One region of the Ralstonia sp. 110700041-2 genome, then DNA from elsewhere that is predicted to be linked to it. Evidence: predicted binding sites of a transcription regulator. Region 1 holds the regulator's gene; the other holds the start of a gene.
What was found. The regulator FNR, encoded in region 1, switches genes on or off when oxygen is low (the NO sensors DNR and NnrR bind a similar motif). The targets are predictions, from matches to a motif close to TTGATNNNNATCAA.
Positions count from the first base shown of each region.

Region 1 (7,809 bases):
CGTCATCTTTGCGTTTGGCGGCAGCGCGCTGTTTGCGACGTCCTACTACATCGTGCAGCGTACCTGCCAGGTGCGCCTGCTTTCCGACAAGCTTGCCGCCTTCACGTTCTGGGGCTGGCAGGCAGTGATCGTGGCTGCCGCCATCACCCTGCCGCTGGGCTACACAAGCTCGAAGGAATACGCTGAGCTGGAATGGCCGATCGACATCCTGATCACCGTGGTGTGGGTGGTCTACGCGATCGTCTTCTTCGGCACCATCATCAAGCGCAAGACCCGGCACATCTACGTGGCCAACTGGTTCTTCGGCGCTTACATCATCACGATCGCGCTGCTGCATATCGTCAACAACGCTGAGTTGCCCGTGTCGATGTGGAAGTCGTACTCGGCTTATGCCGGCGTGCAGGATGCGATGGTGCAATGGTGGTATGGGCACAACGCTGTGGGCTTCTTCCTGACCACCAGCTTCCTGGGCATGATGTATTACTTCGTGCCGAAGCAGGCCGAGCGCCCGATCTATTCGTATCGCCTGTCGATCGTGCACTTCTGGGCGCTGAACTTCACCTACATGTGGGCGGGTCCGCACCACCTGCAGTACACGGCGCTGCCCGACTGGGCCCAGTCGCTCGGCATGGTGTTTTCGCTGATCCTGCTGGCGCCGTCGTGGGGCGGCATGATCAACGGGATCATGACCCTGTCGGGTGCCTGGCACAAGCTGCGCACCGATCCGATCCTGAAGTTCCTGGTCGTGGCGCTGTCGTTCTATGGCATGGCGACGTTCGAGGGCTCGATGATGTCCATCAAGACCGTGAATGCGCTGTCGCACTACACCGACTGGACAATCGGCCACGTGCACTCCGGCGCCCTGGGCTGGGTGGCGATGATCACTATCGGTTCGATGTACTACATGATCCCGCGCCTGTTCGGCCAGCAGAAGATGTACAGCACGCGCCTGATCGAGGTGCACTTCTGGGTGGCGACCATCGGCGTTGTCCTCTATATCGCCGCCATGTGGGTCGCCGGCGTGATGCAGGGCCTGATGTGGCGCGCCACCGAGGCTGACGGCACGCTGACCTACAGCTTTGTCGAGGCGGTCAAGGCAACGTACCCGTTCTACCTGATTCGCTTGGCTGGTGGCCTGTGCTTCCTGGGCGGCATGCTGCTGATGGCATTCAACGTGTTCAAGACCATCCAGGGCAGCAAGGCGATCGATGCACCGATTCCTCAATCGGCCCAGACCCCGATGGTCGCGGCTCAGTGAGGAGGGGAACATGAGCAACCAATCCAACAAGTTTTTCTCGCACGAGACGCTGGAAAAGAACATCGGCTTGCTGATTGTGATGACGCTCGTCGTCGTCAGCATTGCGGGCCTGGTGCAGATTTTGCCGCTCTTCTTCCAGCATTCGACCACTGAACCGGTCAAGGGCATCGCCCCGTATTCGCCGCTGCGGCTGGCGGGGCGCGACATCTACATTCGCGAAGGCTGTGTCGGCTGCCACTCGCAGCAAGTGCGTACGCTGCGCGCCGAGACCGAGCGCTATGGCCACTACTCGCTGGCCGGCGAGTCGGTGTTCGATCACCCGTTCCTGTGGGGTTCCAAGCGTACGGGCCCGGATCTGGCGCGCGTGGGACAACGCTACTCCGATGATTGGCATCGCATCCACTTGCGCGATCCGCGGGAGGTGGTGCCCGAGTCGAACATGCCGTCGTATGCGTGGCTCTCGAAGACGCCGCTGGACAACAGCGACATCGAAAAGAAGATGCACGTCCTGCGTCAGCTGGGTGTGCCGTATACGGATGCCCAGATCGCCGGTGCGCGCGAGCAACTCGCAGGCAAAACGGAAGAAGACGCCGTGGTCGCTTATCTGCAAGGCCTTGGCGTTGAGTTGCGTAACGTCCGGGACGTGGCTGTCGCTCCGGCTGCTGCGCCTGCCACTGTTGCTGCCAAGGAGTAAGCCATGGCCATGCTGAGTGCAATTGCGACTGCCGTCTTTCTCGTGCTGTTCGTCTGCATTACCTGGTGGGCATTCTCCGCGCATCGCCGCGCTGCAAATACGGAATCGGCCATGCTGCCGTTCCTGCTGCCCGATGAGGCCGAGGTCGCCGGTGCGCGCGCAGACGCGTCGCGCCCGCATCAATAAGGACACAGAATCATGAGCGACTTCATTTCGGAGTTCTGGGGGTATTACATCGCTGCGATCGCCCTTGTCGGCATCGTGTGGTGTGTCTGGTTGCTGTTTTCGCAGCGGCGCATTCAGATTGCGCCCGGTCATAGCGCGGGCGAGGACACCGGCCATGTGTGGGACGGCGACCTGCGCGAACTGAACAACCCGCTGCCACGCTGGTGGATGTGGATGTTCCTGCTGTCGTGCATCTTTGCGTTGGGGTACCTGATCCTCTACCCCGGGTTGGGTTCATACGGTGGCGTGCTCGGTTTCTCGACACGCGGCGAATTGGCCTCTCAGCGTGCTGCGGCCGATGCACAGGTTCGCCCGGTCTATGAACGCTATGCCGGCATGGATATCAAGCAAATCGCCGCAGATCCTCAGGCCCATGAGATCGGCCAGCGCCTGTTCCTGAACAACTGCGCGCAGTGCCACGGCTCTGACGCGGGCGGCTCAAAGGGCTTCCCGAACCTGACCGACAACGACTGGCTGTACGGCGGCGAGCCTGAGACGATCCTGACCACGATCACCAAGGGGCGTCACGGAGTCATGCCATCGCTGGCAGCGGTGGTGGACGGCAATCAGGCTGTCAACGTGGCCAACTACGTGCGCTCGCTGTCGGGCCTGGCTTACGACCCGATCAAGGCAGCGCGCGGTGAACCGACGTTCAAGTCGGTTTGCGCGGCCTGCCACATGGCAACCGGCAAGGGCAATCAGGCGCTCGGCGCCCCCAACCTGACCGACCGCGTCTGGCTGTACGGCAGTTCGGAAGCGACCATCGTCGAGACCATCCTCAAAGGCCGTGACAACACGATGCCGGCACACGAGAACCTGCTCTCGCCGGAGAAAATCCGCATGCTGGCGGCCTATGTCTGGGGTCTGTCGAACAGCAACACGAGTCACGCGCAATGAGCGACAAAGAACCAGCCTGGCGCCCGATGACGCCCGCCACTGCGGCGGCGGGCGCCGAGGACGCACCGACCGAGCAGATGCTCTATGAGGTCCGGCGCAAGATCTATCCGCGCGCCGTAACAGGCGCCTTTGCGCGTTGGCGCGTCTGGCTGGTGTTGGCCACGCAAGCCATCTTTTATGGCTTGCCGTGGTTTCAGTGGAATGGTCGCCAAGCAGTGCTGTTCGACCTGGGCGCTCGCAAGTTCTACCTCTTTGGCCTCGTGTTGTGGCCGCAGGATGTCATCTATCTGGCAGTGCTGCTGGTGCTATCGGCGCTGGCGCTGTTCCTGTTCACGGCGGTGGCGGGCCGGCTCTTTTGCGGCTACGCCTGCCCGCAGACGGTCTACACCGAAATCTTCATGTGGATCGAGCGCCATGTCGAAGGCGACCGCTTTGCCCGCATCCGGCTCGACGGTGAGCGTTGGAGCCTGCGCAAGCTGCGTCTCAAGGTCACCAAGCATTCGGCCTGGGTGCTGATCGCGTTGTGGACGGGCTTCACCTTCGTGGGCTTCTTCACGCCGATCCGCGATCTGGGCATGGAGACCTGGACGCTGTCGCTCGGCCCTTGGCAGACTTTCTGGATGCTCTTCTACGCATTCGCGACATGGGGCAACGCCGGTTTCATGCGCGAGCAGGTGTGCCGCTACATGTGTCCCTACGCTCGTTTCCAGAGCGTGATGGTCGATCCCGATACCTACGTCGTGACTTATGACACCCTGCGCGGCGAGCCGCGCGGCAGTCGTTCGCGCAACGCCGATTTCGAAGCGCAAGGTCTGGGTTCCTGCGTCGACTGCAGCATCTGTGTACAGGTGTGCCCGACCGGCATCGACATCCGCCAAGGGCTGCAATACGAATGCATTGGTTGCGGCGCCTGCATTGATGCCTGCGATCAGGTCATGGACAAGATGCGCTACCCGCGCGGTCTGATCCGCTATACGTCCGAACGCGCAATGCGCGATCGGCTCAGCCCGAAGGACGCCCGGCGACATCTGCTGCGTCCGCGCGTGCTGATCTATACCGGGATCATGCTTGTGCTCATCACCGGCTTCATCGTGGCATTGGCCATGCGTCAGCCGCTCAAGGTTGACGTGATTCGTGATCGTGGTGCACTGGCGCGTGAAGTGGACGGGGGCAAGATCGAGAACGTTTACCGCCTGCAGTTGATGAACGCGTCCGAGCTCCCCATGCGCGTGACCATCACAGCAGAGGGCATGCCGGAACTGGATGTGCAGGGCGGTCGTGGCGAGTCGACCACACTGGAGCTGCCACCGGCGGCCAACCGACTGCTGCCAGTGCGCGTACGCCGGCCGGCCGATGATGCCGCCCCCGGCTCGCACAAAATCCGTTTCGTCATCCACGCAGACAGCGGTAGCGCCAGCCTCGTACTGCGCGAACCGTCGAGCTTCATCGTGCCGCGCTGATGCGGCATCCCCAACAGGAGGCAACGATGCACGCAACGCAATCTTCCGCGCAGGCCCGTCCCTGGTGGCGCGAGCCCTGGCCGTGGCTCCTGATGGCTGGGCCGTTTGTCGCCATGATCGGCTGCGGCGTCACCATCTGGCTGGCGATGTCGCATCCCGACGCCGTTATTCACGACAACGTCGTGCGCCACGGTTTGGTCGTTGAAAAGACGACCGTCGCGCCGGCACATGGTATTCACGCGGAGGCCCGATGAAGCGTCGACTGCTGATGTGGATTCTGTGGCCGGCATTTCTGTCGGCCGCGTTGGCTGAACTGGTGGTCTTTGCAGTGGTGGACCCCGCCGACCTGCGTTTCTTCGGCGAACAGATCACCGTGTCGGCCCAGGCGGTCTACACGGTATCGTTCTTTGTGTTCTGGTTGCTGTGCGGATTGTCGAGCGCGCTGACGCTCTACGTGTCCCCGGGCATCGGCAAACTGGAAGCGCATGAACACCCGCTCGTGTGAGCGGGCGCCATGGAAGGAGCCTCAAGCGGCTTGACCGCTCATGACCTGGCGCAGGCCGGCCAGGTCGATCAGTTTGACGTGGCGTTGGCGGATCTGGATGAGACCCGCTTCGGCAAAGCGCGAGAACAGGCGGCTGACGGTTTCGAGCTTGAGGCCCAGATAGCTGCCCAGCTCTTCGCGGCTCATGCGCAGCACAAATTCGGTTGACGAATAACCCCGCTGGGCTGAACGCTTCGAGAGGTTGAGCAGGAACGCTGCCAGACGCTCCTCCGCACGCATGGAACCGAGCGTGAGCAGCATCAGATGATCCTGCGAGATCTCCTTGCTCATGATGCGCAGGAACTGATGCTGCAGCGAAGGCAGCCGACGCGAAAGGTGTTGCAACTCGTCGTAGCGCACCACGCAGACTTCGGTATCTTCGAGCGCGGTGGCATCCGACACATGGCGCATATCGCCAATGCCATCGAGCCCGACGATTTCGCCTGGCAGGTGAAACCCCGTGATCTGGTGCCGGCCGTCTTCGAGCGTCAGATGGGTTTTGAGCGTACCGAAACGAATGCCGTAAACCGCTTCCAGCGGCTCCCCCAGCGAATAGAGCGATTGCCCCTTCTTAATGCGGATGCGCTCGCCGACCAAATCGTCCATCTTGCGCACGTCGTCCGAGTTCATTCCCACCGGCAGGCAGATTTGCCCGAGTACACAGGTGGAGCAACGCGAGGCTTGGTCGGTAAGTGCGATTCGAGTGAGCACGGGCGGGGGCGAGTTTCGGGAGAGTGAAATGAGTAATTCTTGTGATGCAGCTCAGCTTATTATAACGGCGACCTTCTTGTCCTCGGACATTTCCGATGCGGCAAAACGCGTCAATTACGCTTAGTTCGCAACAGTAAAACAAAAACCTTGGTCCATATCAAAAGAGCGTCAGAAAGATGAGTGCTGCAGCGCTTCTGAGCGTTTTCCTCATCGCATTGCTCGGCGGTGTGCATTGTCTGGCGATGTGCAGCGGGATCGCACTTGCAGCCGAACGTGGAACTGTGGCGGTACGGGTCGTGTCGCGTCGCCGACTATGGTTCGAGCAGGTCGTCATGCATGCCGGCCGGCTGACCACCTACGCGCTGCTTGGCGCAATCATGGGTGCGATGGGCGCGACCTTCTGGCGCCAGCAATGGCTGCCGGTTCAACGCGGCTTGTTTGCCTTCGCCAGTGTATTGCTACTCACCTATGGGATTTTGCTGCTCGTGCGCTCCGCCGGAGATGCGTGGCGCAGTGTGTGGCTTGAGCGCTTGCTCGGCCGCGTCGCTGGCCGCCTGTCTCGGGGGGCTGCGACACTGGGCGGCACGCTGCAACGTCAGCCGCCGTTGCTACGCCGCTATATCACGGGTATGGCCTGGGGACTGGTGCCGTGCGGCATGGTCTACGGCGCATTGGCTGTGGCGTTGCTGGCAGGCAACGCTGCCTCCGGGGCTGTGGTCATGCTCGCCTTTGGTGCAGGTACACTGCCCAACCTGTTGATGATGTCTGGCTTCGCTGGGTGGCTGCGCGGCTTGTCGCGCCGCCGGTGGGTGCGTGGCGCGGCCGGCATCGCCATTGCGGGGTTCGGGATATGGGGGCTGGTGCACACGATCTGGCTGCCAGAGATGCTCAACGCACACGGATTCTGTCTGGTGCTGTAGTCGTTTAAAGCACGCGTAAATCGCCATCCGGCCTTGGATGGGAGGCTAGATCATCTTCCCGGTTGCGGCGCCGCTGGAAATTGCCCTACAATCGACAGCAATTCGATTCGCCACCCGCGTAAATCAACAATCCCAAGCGCGGCGCCAAGCGATGCCTTCCAGCGGTAGTGTCACCCTGGACAGTCGATTCGGGCGGACTGCCGTTCTTCTTGGTAGTCGTCCGGTGCAGTATCCGTCCACATGGCGGCGGAAGAAATTGCCCTTGTGGTGCCTGACCGGCACCGGATCAACTTGCTCCTCCGGCCCTTACTTTGCGGGCATAGCCACTGCGTTTCGGTGCAGGGCCCAATTGAATCAATTGGCCTTCGCGCGCCGGGCCCGGGCGGGCAATAGCAATCAGAAATGCCGCGAGCGTCGCGGCGGGACGACAAACCTCAAGCGTGACGGCGACTGGCCGCGCGCGAGCAATGACGAGCCGCTCAACCCGATGAATACCCAAGAGGCGAAGATCGTCCTCGAAACCGCGCTGATCTGCGCGCAGGACCCGTTGCGAGTCAATGACTTGCGCAAGCTGTTCGACGAAGATGTTTCCGCAGACACCATTCGTGTGCTGCTCGAAGAGCTGCGCCAGGACTGGCTGAATCGCGGTGTCGAACTGGTTGCACTGGCCTCCGGCTGGCGCCTGCAGAGCCGCCCCGAGATGCGTGTGTATCTCGACCGCCTGCACCCGGAAAAACCACCCAAGTACTCGCGCGCGGTGATGGAGACACTTGCGATCATCGCTTACCGCCAGCCGGTCACGCGCGGCGATATCGAAGACATTCGCGGTGTTACGGTCAACACGCAGGTCATCAAGCAGATTGAAGACCGCGGCTGGATCGAAGTCATCGGTCATCGCGACGTGCCGGGTCGCCCTGCGCTGTATGCGACGACCAAGCAGTTTCTCGATGACCTTGGCTTGCGCTCGCTGGACGAGCTGCCGCCGCTCGAAGATGCCCGCGCCCAGGCGCAGGCCAGCCTGCTGGAGCAGGGCGCCATTGAGTTCGAGGGCGGCGCAATTGCGGTGGAAGAGCTGACAGCGTTGGTCAACGACGCGCCGG
Region 1 is NZ_JBSFAI010000021.1:99,904-107,712, forward strand. It holds gene ccoN (cytochrome-c oxidase, cbb3-type subunit I) at 1-1,258, shown strand, start outside; gene ccoO (cytochrome-c oxidase, cbb3-type subunit II) at 1,269-1,952, shown strand; gene ACUXH0_RS25180 (cbb3-type cytochrome oxidase subunit 3) at 1,956-2,138, shown strand; gene ccoP (cytochrome-c oxidase, cbb3-type subunit III) at 2,151-3,074, shown strand; gene ccoG (cytochrome c oxidase accessory protein CcoG) at 3,071-4,534, shown strand; gene ACUXH0_RS25195 (FixH family protein) at 4,561-4,788, shown strand; gene ACUXH0_RS25200 (hypothetical protein) at 4,785-5,039, shown strand; gene fnr (fumarate/nitrate reduction transcriptional regulator Fnr) at 5,061-5,789, opposite strand; gene ACUXH0_RS25210 (sulfite exporter TauE/SafE family protein) at 5,966-6,709, shown strand; gene scpB (SMC-Scp complex subunit ScpB) at 7,197-7,809, shown strand, end outside.

Region 2 (7,809 bases), on a different contig from region 1:
TCGTGGTGGGCGGAGCCGATGCGCATCAGGTGCCGATGGCCGGTCTCGGCTACGCATGGGCCGCGCTCTTCAGCATGACGGTGGGCGCCATCTGCCAGAAGCGGCTGGACCAGTTGCCCATCGATACGCTGCCGCTGCAGAATGCGGTGAGCCTCGTTCTGTGTGCGGGGTTTGCTTTTGCGCTGCCCACGCAATCACTGGCCTTCACACCCGGCCTGCCCGGCATCGCCGCCTTGTTGTGGATGGGCGTGGTGATGTCAGTGGGTGCGCAGTTGCTGTTCTACCGGCTCATGCAGCGCGGCAATCTCGTCAACGTGACAAGCCTGTTCTACCTCGTGCCGCTGGTGACGGCGCTGCTGGATAACCTCGTGCTGGGGCATCGCCTTGCGCCCGTTGCAGTGGCGGGGATGGCGATGATTCTGCTGGGGTTGGCGGTGGTATTCCGGGTGCGGCGGTAGATTGGTGTGCGGTTGCTGCTAGGCGGTCGGCAACCGCACCGTCACCCGCAACCCGCTGGCACGATCATCCGGCTCGCCGAGGTCAACCTCCCCGCCGAGTCGCCGCACCACCGTACTCACGATCGACAACCCGAGCCCCGAGCCGGTCGCCTCGTTGCCGAGCACGCGATAGAACGGGTCGAACACGCGTGCGCGTTCGTCGATGGGGATGCCGGGGCCGGTGTCCTGCACGGCAATCGACACAACCTCCGCGTCAATGGCCACCGACAGGTCGATGCGACCGCCTTCCGGTGTGTAGCGGATGGCGTTGTCCACGAGGTTGCGCACCACGACGAAGAGATCGAGCTCGTTGGCATGCACGCGCGCATCGGCTTCGGTGGTGACGCCCATGTCGAGCTGCTTGGCGTCGGCAAGCGGCATGAGGTCTTCCAGCACGCTGCGGAACACGCTCTGGACGGAGACGGTGCCCGTTGGCACGCCGGTGGCCTCTTGCGCGCGCGCCAGGGTGAGGAGTTGTTCGAGCAGCCCGCGGCTACGCTCGATGCCCTGGCGCAGCGTGCCAAGCCGCGCCTGCGCGTCGGGCGACATCGCGGCCTGCCCGAGCCGCTCGGCCTGCAGCGACAGTGCGGAGAGGGGCGTGCGCAGTTCGTGCGCGGCATCAGCGACAAAGCGGTGCTGGGCATCCATGGACTGTTGCACGCGCGCGAGCAGGCGGTTGATCGCCACCACGAACGGGCGCACCTCGTCGGGCACGGCTTCGGGCGCGATGGCGTGCAGTTGGCGCTCGTCGCGTTGGTCCACCTCATGCGCGAGCCGCTTGATGGGCGCGAACATCTTGCGCAACACGTGGGCGACGGCCAGCAGCAGGATCGGCACAAGTATCAGGAACGGCATCAACGTGCGCAGCGCGCTGTCGCGGGCGGTTTCGTCTCGCACGGCGGTTTCCTGCGCCACAGCGATGCGCTGGCCGTTGGCGAGCGTGCGGACCCACACGCGGTAGTCGCGTTTGCCCAGGCGTGCGGTCTGCATGCCGTCGGTCAGCACGGGCGGGCTGGCCGCAGGCACCGCGCCGGCCGGCGGCAACACCTGCACGATCACGCGCGCCTCCGTGTCCGAGACCTTGGGCGCGTCGGCCGCCTCGCCTGGTGCGGGCAGGTGGCCGGGGTCGAACATCGCCCCGACCTGGCGTAAGACGTCGTCCTGCAATTCATACGCTTCGCGGAAAGCCGAGGCAAACGCAAAGCCGCCGGCCAGCACCGCCACCGCCACGATGATCACCGACAGCCACACCGATAGCCGCTGCTGCACGGATGCAGCCGCAGATGTGGCTGCTGTCATTGGCCCCTCGGCACCATCCATCCCACTCCCCTGACGTTCTTGATGGCCTGCGCGCCGAGCTTTTTGCGCAGTGCGTGGATGAGGAATTCGACCGCGTTGCTCGCTACCTCGTGGCCCCAGCCGTAGATGCGCTCTTCCAGCTCCGTGCGCGAAAGGATGGCGCCCGGCCGCAGCATGAGCGCCTGCAGCAATGCAAACTCGCGCGCGGACAGGCGTACCGGCTCGGCATCGCCCATGCGCGCTTCGTGCGCGGCGGGATCGAGCGTCAGCACGCCATTGGTGAGCACGGGGCTCGCTGCCCCACCCTTGCGGCGCAGGACGGCGCGCATGCGGGCGAGCAGTTCAACCATCTCGAAGGGCTTGAGGATGTAGTCATCGGCGCCGCCGTCGAGACCGCGTACGCGCTCATCCACCGCATCGCGCGCGGTCAGGATCAGCACCGGGACAGGATTGTCGCGGGCGCGCAGGCTGCCGAGCACTGCATGGCCGTCCTTTCCGGGCAGGCCGAGATCGAGCAGCAGCAGGTCGTAGTGTTGGTGCGCGGCCACATCCAACGCGGTCTGACCGTTACGCACCCAGTCCACCGCGTAGGCGGCGTCCTGCAGCGCGGCTTCCACGGCCGCGCCAATCATCGGGTCGTCTTCAACTAGGAGGACTCGCATTCAGTGTCGGGTGAACGGTCAGACCGATTGCAGCGCACCGCGCCGGGCCTGCCAACTCGGCGGATTCTCCAGAGCGATGGAGGAAGATTCCGCACCAGTCTGCCGAGGCAGACTTAGACGAGCCATAGCCGCCCGGTGGCCGATGCCTTACTGCGCCAGCTGCCGCAACTTCCATTCCCCGCTTGGCTGTTTGCACAGCCACGCGGTCCACTGCTCTTTGCTGCTGCCGCGCGCGAGTTCGCTCTGCAGGCGTCGGCACGATTGGCCGGCGTCGGTCTTCGACTCCAGCGGCGTAATGGTCGCGTCGATGGCGGGCTGCTTGCCCGTCGCCGCAGACGTCCATTGGGCGGGCGTGTTGTCGGCGGTGTTCCTCAGCACATCGCCGATGGCCTTGGTGAACGACTTCAACTCCGTCGGGCTCATCGAACCAATGATCGTGCTGGCCAGCACGTTGCGGAAATAGGCAAACGACGGCGTGGCAGCAGCAAACAGTGCAGCGCCCGCGAAGGCGAGTGCAAGACGGCGGCGATGCGACATGGGGTCCCCCAGGATGTGAAGAAAAAGGTGCCTTCATCCTAAACCATGCCGCGTCGGGCTGTGGGGGTGCGCGCAGCGGAGCGTAGCTGCGACCGCCCCGCCGCCGTCAAGCCTTGGGCGCCTTCACGAGCACCACCGGGCATTCAGCATGGGCGAGCACCCGGCCTGCCACCGAGCCCATCAGCGCCTCGACGAACACGCCCCGACCATGCGAGCCCATGACGATGGCCGCCGCTCCCGCACCTTGCGCGTGATGCACGATGCGCTCCGGTGGAAAGCCCACGAGTGCGTGCCGCTCGAACGGCACGCCAGCCGCACCCAGGATCGCGCAGACCGAGGCCATGGCGCCGGTGCTTTCCTCCGCGTACCACGCATCAACCTCTGCCTTGCCGACGAGCGATTTGATGTCGCCGGAGAGGTCCGGCATGCAATGCACGACGTGCACCGTCACGTCGCTGCCGAAGAGCGTCTTGTCGGCAATGCAGCGGGCGGCCGCATCGGAGTAGTTCGATCCGTCCGTTGCCAGTACCAGGGTTTTCATGTGGCCTCCTTGCCGTGTGTGCCGCCGCGCCCGTGCGCGGCTGGTATCTGTTTCCACGGTAAGCGCTGCTGAAAGCGGCGCGTTGATAGGAGTCAACGGAAGCACCCGGTGCGATTACGCTGTCAGCGCTTGCACAGGAAGGCAGGCAAAATGCGCAAGTTGACCCAGACGCCGCGCCCCACATGACGACCACACCATCCCTTTCCGATTACCCGCTGCAGTCGACCGACAAGCTCCGCTACGGCGACACCGACCGCCAGGGCCACATCAACAACGCCGTCTTCGCCACGTACCTGGAAACGGGCCGCGTAGAGATGCTCTTCTCGCCCGACAACCCGCTGGCGGCGCCCGGCTGCGAGTTCGTCATCGCGCAGCTCGTGCTCGACTTCCGCAACGAAATCCTCTGGCCCGGCTCCGTGCAGATCGGCACGCGCGTGGCGAGCGTCGGGCGCAGTTCGGTCAAGCTCGAGCAGGCCATCTTCCAGAATGGCGAATGCGCCGCGACATCGCAATCGGTGATCGTGCAGATCGACGTTGCCACGCGCCAATCAAGCCCCATTACCGACAGCGCCCGCCAGCGTTTGGCTGCGCTTACCGCCACCCCCGCCGGCGCTGAAGCGGAGTGACGCGCGCTGTACGCAAACGAACGCCCGCAGAAAATTTTTAACTTTGCTTGCACTTGCGCCCCTTGCCGGTGGGAAGATGGCTCTCCCGTTCAATCACGCGGAGGTGACCATGGGACTGTTGGATGAAGTGGGCAAGATCGCCGGCGCCGTCGCCGCGGTTGAAGCCGCCGAGAAAGTCGATCCGGATGCCGGCCTGCTGACCAAGGCCGTCGCCGCCGTCGCCGGTTTCAAGGGCGCGGGCGCGCTGGAAGAGATGATCGAAAAGAAGGACGAAGCCAAGGCCGAAGGCGCCGAGGCCGCTCCGGAAGATGGGGCTGCGCCACAGGCTTGATTGCTTGCAGGCTCAAAAGGATTTGGGGGACCCCGCCGGTTGGCGGGGTTTTTGTTTGTCTCGAGCGTTGACGAATCAGGAGAACACGGCCAGTCCGTGCTTCTGCACCAGCTGCAGGAGGCGTGCGGCCATGCCGCTAGGTTTCTTGTCACCTTGCTCCCACTGGCGCACCGTCGAAGCAGTGGTGTTGAGATATGCAGCGAATACGCTTTGGCTGACATTCACGGATTTTCGGATACGCGCGATTGTCTTCGCGTCGAATTCCGGCACAGGCTCGATGCACAGGTCGTCGTATTCGCGCATGGTCTTCTTATCGATGAGCTTGGCGCGATACAGGTCGGAGGCGAGGCTGTGAATGGCCTCAGATGCGTCGCTCTTGAATCGTGTCTTAGTCATTGCAAATTTCGTCGATGCGGGGCAGCGCACAAACTTAGCGAGCAATGAGAGTCATCGCTATCGGAATTGGCCGCAACTCATGGCATAGCGCTTCTTTGGAGAAGACCGTGACCATATAATCCCCACCGTCACCGCACCAACGGTGACCGGGTTTCGCAGCCCGTCCACGCTCACCACAGACGGACAGCCGCCTTTCGCGCGGCGTTTTCATGTCCGGTGCTTGCGCACGCCTATGCTTCTTTTGCGGCGGGCCGGGCAGGGAGACCTTCGGGTCTGCCGGTTTCCTGTGGTGGCCGGTCTGCGAACCCTGTCGTCAGGCCCGCCACCCTCGTTTCGCAGCGAATGGCGGGTCTCCTGCAATCACCACAGGAGGCCACATGGCTACCGCACTCAGCGGGCATCGCCCCGCGTCTTACCCTTCCCCACCGCCTTGGCGCTGCAGGCTTCCTACACAACCGGGAGGTGCCGCATGTCGCTGACCAAAAACCGCCTCTACCTGGATGGCGCGGTGTCAGCGCGCGCGTTTCTGTGCCGCACGCACAGCGTCATGCGCGACCCTGGGCATTGCCGGCCCGGCAGGCTGCGCGAGCAGCTCACGTATTTTTCGGAACACGCGTATCCGCCGGCATTCGTGAAAGGCTTTATCGATGCCATCGACGCGTATCTTTCGATGTCGCTCGGGGGGAGCGACGTAGATCCGCACACGTGGGAGGTGCTGGCCGCCATCGAGCGCCGGCGGGTTTCCGCCGCATAAGAACAGTTGGACACATCCCCGAGACTGGCGGGGATGCCGGCACCACGCCGCAACGCCGTGGAAGGCGCTGTGGCATGCTGGGCCCTCACATTTGAGAAGGACACAGCGGGAGCCATCTTGAAGCTCGATCACATTGCCGTCGTTGCGCAATCGCTTGAGCAAGCGCAGGCCTATGCCTCGCAGCGGTTCGGCGTGGAGCTGCCTGCCGGCGGCAAGCATCCCTTGATGGGCACGCACAACCTGGTCACGCGGATTGCGCCCGGCGTCTTTCTGGAGTTCATCGCCATCGACCCGGAGGCGGCGGCGCCCAACAGGACGCGCTGGTTTGCGCTCGACCGCCTGACGCGGGAAGGCACATTGGAAGAGGCGCCACGGTTGTTCGGCTGGGTCGCGAGCGTTCCGGATCTGGCGCGCAACGTAAGCGAATCACCGCAGCACGAATTGCTTGAAGTGACGCGTGGCGATTTGCGATGGCACTTCTTTCAACGCAGCGACGGCGAAGCGGAAGCGGGCGGTTGCTGGCCCGCACTCATCGATTGGGCCGGCGGCCAAAGCCCGGTCGGCAGGATGCAGGAGGTTGGGCTGCGCCTGAACCAATTCCAACTCACACATCCGGAGATGCCGGGCATCCGCGCAAAGCTTCAGGGGCTGGGGTGGGATGCTTCCGAACCGGAGAACCGATACGTCGAATTGTCGGAGGCGGCACGGCCGGCTTTGACGCTTGTGCTCGATACGCCGAATGGGCTCGTGCAGATCGAAGGCGGCGGCCTGTAACCGCTGGCCACGGGTCAGGCGGCGCGCCGCTCGCCCACCCGCTGCCGCGTAGAGAACCCGTCGCGCACGCACTGCGCCAACGCCAGCGCCGCCGCACTCGCGCCTTGCGCAGGCAGCAGCAGGCTGATCGCAAACATCGGCAGTTCCGGAAGGCCGGCTTCAGGCCCGAGGATGTCGAGGTCCGCCGGCACCGTCGGCGTCAGCCATGCCGTGACGGCCAGCCCGGTGCGCACCGTGGCGGTGGTCGCTTCAATGTTGCCGCTCTCGAACACCGTGCGCCATTCGATGCCGTGCTCGCCGAGCGCCTTGAGCACGCGGGCGCGGAAGGCGCAGCTCTCGTCCACCATCGACAGCGGTAGCGGGCGCTTCGCATGCACGTTGCCGCCGCGCGGGCCGACCCACACCAGACGCTCCACGCACAGGCAGTCGCCCGTGGCTTCGTCCACCGGCGCTTCGACCACGGCGACGTCCAGCTCGCCGCGCGCAATGCGCTCCGTCAGCTCGGGCGAGGTGCCGCAGACGATGGTCAACTCCACCGACGGCCACGCTTCGGTAAAGGCCTTGAAGATCGGCGGGAAAACGGTGCCGACCAGGTCGTAAGGCACGCCCAGGCGCACCGGCCCCTGCAGCGGGCGCGCCGCCATGTCGGTCCAGATTTCGTCGTTGAGGGCGAGCAGGCGTTTGGCGCGGCCGAGGAAGCGTTCACCTGCGTGGGTGAGTTCGAGCCGCCGGCCGTCGCGCTCGAACAGGCGGCACTCGAAGGCATCTTCGAGCCGCTTGATCTGCTGGCTGATGGCGCCCTGCGTGAGGTGCAGTGCGTTGGCCGCCACCGTCATGCTGGCGTTTTCGGCCACGGCAATGAAGGTACGGACGAGGGTGATGTCGAGGTTCTTGGCCATGGCGGCATTCTAGAAGCTAATGCATTGCCGCAAAAACCGCATCGTTGCTAATGGCTTGTCAGCGCACGGGGCGGACGGATCGGTGGCCCGCTGTGTGCGGCCTGCCCCGCTGCCAGGGTCGCGCGCAACCGTGTGCCAGTGCGGAATTGCTGCATTGCCGCATGTCGCAATCGCCACCAAGGCAACGGTCTGCCAACTGCAGCGTGCGGGTTTGCTGCATGCCGTCGAGCGATGCCTCTAATGCGGGTAAGCCCGGTCGTTTGAAACAACCCGGCGCGCCTACGATGTGAAGTCGTGACCGGCAACAAGCCGGCGGCGTCGCTCGCCCATTAGAAAACCATCCGGAGACATCCATGGCCAACGATTTGCCCACCTCGGCCCTCACCTTCGATTACGTCATCGTCGGCGCCGGTTCGGCCGGTTGCGCGCTCGCCAGCCGGTTGACCGAAGACCCGGACGTGACGGTCGCGCTGCTCGAAGCCGGCCCGCACGA
Region 2 is NZ_JBSFAI010000004.1:21,204-29,012, reverse strand. It holds gene ACUXH0_RS06865 (DMT family transporter) at 1-458, shown strand, start outside; gene ACUXH0_RS06860 (ATP-binding protein) at 477-1,817, opposite strand; gene ACUXH0_RS06855 (response regulator transcription factor) at 1,793-2,458, opposite strand; gene ACUXH0_RS06850 (hypothetical protein) at 2,606-2,995, opposite strand; gene ACUXH0_RS06845 (universal stress protein) at 3,102-3,536, opposite strand; gene ACUXH0_RS06840 (acyl-CoA thioesterase) at 3,719-4,162, shown strand; gene ACUXH0_RS06835 (hypothetical protein) at 4,272-4,493, shown strand; gene ACUXH0_RS06830 (helix-turn-helix domain-containing protein) at 4,569-4,889, opposite strand; gene ACUXH0_RS06825 (hypothetical protein) at 5,359-5,643, shown strand; gene ACUXH0_RS06820 (VOC family protein) at 5,761-6,417, shown strand; gene ACUXH0_RS06815 (LysR family transcriptional regulator) at 6,432-7,316, opposite strand; gene ACUXH0_RS06810 (GMC family oxidoreductase) at 7,670-7,809, shown strand, end outside.
Region 2: the regulator FNR is predicted to act here: its motif matches at 3,619-3,632, upstream of ACUXH0_RS06845 (universal stress protein).